2 regions of the Kitasatospora sp. NPDC007106 genome follow, and region 1 is predicted to be linked to the other one. Evidence: riboswitches for the same ligand, from Rfam matches in the RefSeq annotation. Region 1 holds a riboswitch; the other holds the start of a gene.
What was found. A riboswitch is a leader RNA that binds a small molecule or an ion and turns the genes downstream of it on or off. The one in region 1 is predicted to bind S-adenosylmethionine.
Positions count from the first base shown of each region.

Region 2: it holds a riboswitch for S-adenosylmethionine, as region 1 does, so the genes downstream of both, ABZ641_RS13180 (aminotransferase class V-fold PLP-dependent enzyme) here and thrC (threonine synthase) in region 1, are expected to answer to the same signal.

Region 1 covers NZ_JBEYFP010000043.1:15,613-17,804, forward strand. The annotation lists gene ABZ641_RS07385 (glucosyl-3-phosphoglycerate synthase) at 1-824, opposite strand, end outside; SAM riboswitch class I at 962-1,095, shown strand; gene thrC (threonine synthase) at 1,113-2,192, shown strand, end outside.
Region 2 covers NZ_JBEYFP010000113.1:8,744-10,935, reverse strand. The annotation lists gene ABZ641_RS13180 (aminotransferase class V-fold PLP-dependent enzyme) at 1-1,257, opposite strand, end outside; SAM riboswitch class IV at 1,307-1,424, opposite strand; gene trpD (anthranilate phosphoribosyltransferase) at 1,537-2,192, opposite strand, start outside.

The DNA.
Region 1 (2,192 bases):
CGGTAGATCGTGGCGGCCATCCGACCGAGCGCCTGGCCGTCCTGGTGGCGGTGGTGCCGGACACCCACGTCGACCTGGGCCAGCGCGTCCAGCCCGACCTCCTCCAGGGCGTCCACCAGCAGGCCGAGCTCCACCCCGTACCCGGTCGGGAAGGGCAGTCGTTCCAGCAGGGTGCGGCGGGCCGCGTACTCGCCGCCGAGCGGCTGGACGAAGCCGGACAGCTGTGGCCAGTGCAGGTTGATCAGCGGCCGGGCGACGAGCTCGGTGACCCGTCCGCCGCCGGCCGGCACCACCGCGCCCTCGGTCTCCAGCGGCCGGTCGTACATCGCCTTGACCAGCTGCAGCGAGGGGTCGGTGAGCAGCGGGCCGACGATCCCGGTGACGAAGGCCGGGTCGAACTCGCGCAGGTCGGCGTCGACGAAGCAGACGATCGCGCCGGACGTCGCCAGCAGCGACCGCCAGAGCACCTCGCCCTTGCCGGGGGCAGCCGGCAGCCGGGGCAGGATGTCGTCGCGGTGGACCACCCGGGCGCCCGCCGTCCGGGCGGTCTCCGCCGTCCGGTCGACCGAGCCGGAGTCGACCACCACCAGCTCGTCGACCAGCGGGTGACGTTCCATCAACTCGCGGCGGACGGTGGCGACGATCTCCCCGACGGTGGGTTCCTCGTCGAGGGCGGGCAGCACCACGCTGACCGTTCCGGCGCTCCCCGCCGCCCGCTTGGCGGCGAGCAGCCGCTCCACCGGGTAGTCCGCCGCCGCCCAGGAGCGGCGACGCAGCCAGGACGCGACCTCGGGGAGGACGTCGGGACGGGGCTGCTCGGTCACGGTCTCGCTCCTCGTAACTTCCATCTCGCGGATCGGACGCCGCCTTTCGGCGCCGGGGCCTTCGGATACAGTCTTCGTACTGCGGTCGAGCCTTCGCACGCCGGGGTCACCGCAGCGAACACCACACAACTTCACAGAGCTCATCCAGAGGGACTGAGGGAACGGCCCGTCGACGTCCCGGCAACCTTCTCGCAGCGGCGGTCGCAGGCCTCCCGCGGGACAGGTGCCAATTCCGGCCTGTGGCGCAACCGCGCCGCGGGGAAGATGAGGAGAGAGGCCTCCGCCACCATGGCTACCGCTACCCCTGCATCCGCTGCCACCGTCGACCTCGGTCCGGCCGCAGCGCTTTCCTGTCGCGAGTGCGGCACCCGCTTCCCGCTCGGCCCGAGCTTCGCGTGCCTGGAGTGCTTCGGCCCGCTGGAGATCGCCTACGACTTCGGCGGCTACGACGCCGCGGAGCTCCGCAAGCGCATCGAGGCCGGCCCGGCCAGCATCTGGCGCTACGCCCCGCTGCTGCCGGTGCCCGCCGACGTGGCCGGCAAGCCCAACCTCAACCCCGGCTGGACCCCGCTGGTCAAGGCGGACAACCTGGGCCGCGAGCTCGGCTTCACCGCCCAGCTGCACGTCAAGGACGACTCCGGCAACCCCACGCACTCCTTCAAGGACCGCGTGGTGGCCTGTGCGATCGAGGCCGCCCGCGCCTTCGACTTCACCACGCTCTCCTGCTCCTCCACCGGCAACCTGGCCGGCGCGGTCGGTGCCGCCGCCGCCCGGGCCGGGTTCAAGTCCTGCGTGTTCATCCCGCACGACCTGGAGCAGGGCAAGATCGTCATGGCCGGTGTGTACGGTGGCGCCCTGGTCGGCATCGACGGCAACTACGACGACGTGAACCGCTTCTGCTCCGAGCTGATCGGCGACCCGGCCGGCGAGGGCTGGGGCTTCGTCAACGTCAACCTCCGCCCGTACTACGGCGAGGGCTCCAAGACGCTGGCCTACGAGATCTGCGAGCAGCTCGGCTGGCGGCTGCCGGAGCAGATCGTGATCCCGATCGCCTCGGGCTCCCAGCTCACCAAGATCGACAAGGGCCTGCAGGAGCTGATCAAGCTCGGCCTGGTCGAGGACCGGCCGTACAAGGTCTTCGGCGCCCAGGCCGAGGGCTGCTCCCCGGTGTCCGCCGCCTTCAAGGCCGGCCACGACGTGATCCGGCCGGTGAAGCCGAACACCATCGCCAAGTCGCTGGCGATCGGCAACCCGGCCGACGGCCCGTACGTGCTCGACATCGCCCGCCGCACCGGCGGCGCGGTCGAGGACGTCACCGACGCCGAGGTGGTGGCCGCCATCAAGCTGCTGGCGCGCACCGAGGGCATC
Region 2 (2,192 bases), on a different contig from region 1:
CTCCTCCGGGGTGCCCGCGCCGAAGCTGACCCGGATCGCGTTGAGGCTCCGCTCCCCCGGCAGCGACGGCTCCGGCGCGCCGCACGCGGACGGCGCCGCCTCCTCCCCGCCGAGCAGCGTCCGCACCAGCGGGTGCGCGCAGAACAGGCCGTCGCGGACGCCGATGCCGTACTCGGCGGAGAGCGCCGCCGAGAAGTGCGAGCTGTTCCAGCCGCGGACGACGAAGGAGAGCACGCCCACCCGGGCGGACCGCTCGCCGAACAGGTTGAGCACCTTGACCTCGGGGATCCCGGCCAGCCCGGCGGTGAGCCGCTCGACGAGCGCCTGCTCGCGGGCCTCCAGGGCGTCGAACCCGGCCTCGGTGAGCGCCCGGCAGGCGGAGGCGATGGCGTAGGCGCCGATCACGTTGGGCGAGCCGGCCTCGTGGCGGGCCGGGCCGGTGTGCCACTCGACGGCCACCGAGCCGTCGGCCTCCCGGGCGACGGTGCGGCTGGCGCCGCCGCCCGCCAGGTAGGGCTCGGCGGCGTCGAGCCAGTCGCTGCGGCCGGCGAGCACCCCGGCGCCGAACGGCGCGTAGAGCTTGTGGCCGGAGAACGCGACCCAGTCGACGTCGAGTTCACGGACCGACAGGCGGTGGTGCGGGGCGAGCTGGGCGGCGTCCAGCACCACCCGGGCGCCGTGCCGGTGGGCGGTCTCGGTGAGTTCGGCGATCGGCCACAGTTCGCCGGTGACGTTGGAGGCGCCGGTGACGCACAGCAGGCGCGGGCCGTCCGGGGAACCGGCGGCGAGGGCGGCGTCCAGGGCGGCGACGGCCTCGGCGTGCGAGCGCGGGGCGCGCAGGTACTCGACCGTCAGACCGGCATGGCGCCAGGGCAGCAGGGAGGCATGGTGCTCGGTCTCGAAGGCGAACACCCGGGTGCCGGCGGGGAGGGCCCCGGCGAGCAGGTTGAGCGAGTCGGTGGTGGCGCGGGTGAACACCACCTGGTCGCCCGCGCGCAGGTCGAGGAAGTCGGCGACGGTGCGGCGGCTCTGCTCGAACAGGTCGGTGGAGAGCTGCGAGAGGTAGCCGGCGCCGCGGTGGACGCTGCCGTAGTAGGGGGCGTAGGCGGCGACGTCGTCCCAGACCCGCTGCAGGGCGGGGGCGCTGGCGGCGTAGTCGAGTGCGGCGTAGCCGACCTTCTCACCGGTGGCGAGCGGCACCTGGACGTCGTGGCCGAGGACGGCGAGCGGGGCGCAGAGGTCGGTGGAAAGCGACATGAGGATGCACTCCTTCACGGGGTGGGGACCCCGGGGAGCCATCGCCGGAAGTCCGCGCTTGCCACGCGGACGGTTCGCCGCACGGCCCGGTCCTCACCCAGGGCACCCCGCCACGGACGGAGGGTTGCCGGACAGCAAGCTGGGGCTTGACGCTGCCACTCATGACCTGCGCAGGACTCTAGGTGACCGCTGTGCGACGGGTCAAGCACGGCGGGGCGTGCGGGGGACCGGCCTCGGCCGGATGCCCCCGCGCGCCCCGTGCGGCTCGCCGGCGGCTCGCTACTTGTTCGTCGCCTCGGCCCAGCGCTTGAGCGTCGCCTCCGCCGCGCCCGAGTCGATGGCCGCGGCCGCCCGCTCGATCCCGGCGGCGAGCTGCTCGGCGAGCGGCGCGTCGGTGAGGTCGAGCACCGCCAGCGCGGCGGCCGTGTTGAGCAGGACGGCGTCCCGCACCGGGCCGCGCTCACCGGCGAACAGCCGCCGTGCGACGGCCGCGTTGTGCTCGGCGTCGGCCCCGCGGAGGGCTTCGATCCCGGCCAGTTCGATCCCGACGTCCCGCGGGTCGAAGTCCGCCTCGGTGACGGTGCCGTCCTTGACGATCCACACGTGCGAGGTGGTGCAGACGGTCAGTTCGTCCAGGCCGTCGTCGCCGCGGAAGACCAGTGCGGTGGCGCCGCGCCGGGCGAAGACGCCGGCGATCAGTCCGGCGAGCCGGGTGTCGAAGCAGCCGACGGCGTGCGAGGTGACCCGGGCCGGGTTGGTCAGCGGGCCGAGGATGTTGAAGGCGGTGGGCACGCCGAGCCCGGCCCGCGCGGTCGCCGCGTGCCGCATCGCGGGGTGGAACTTCGCCGCGAAGCAGAAGGTCAGGCCGACCTCCTCGGCCACCTCGGCGACCCGCCGGGCGCCGAGGTCGAGGCTGATGCCGAGCTTCTGCAGCA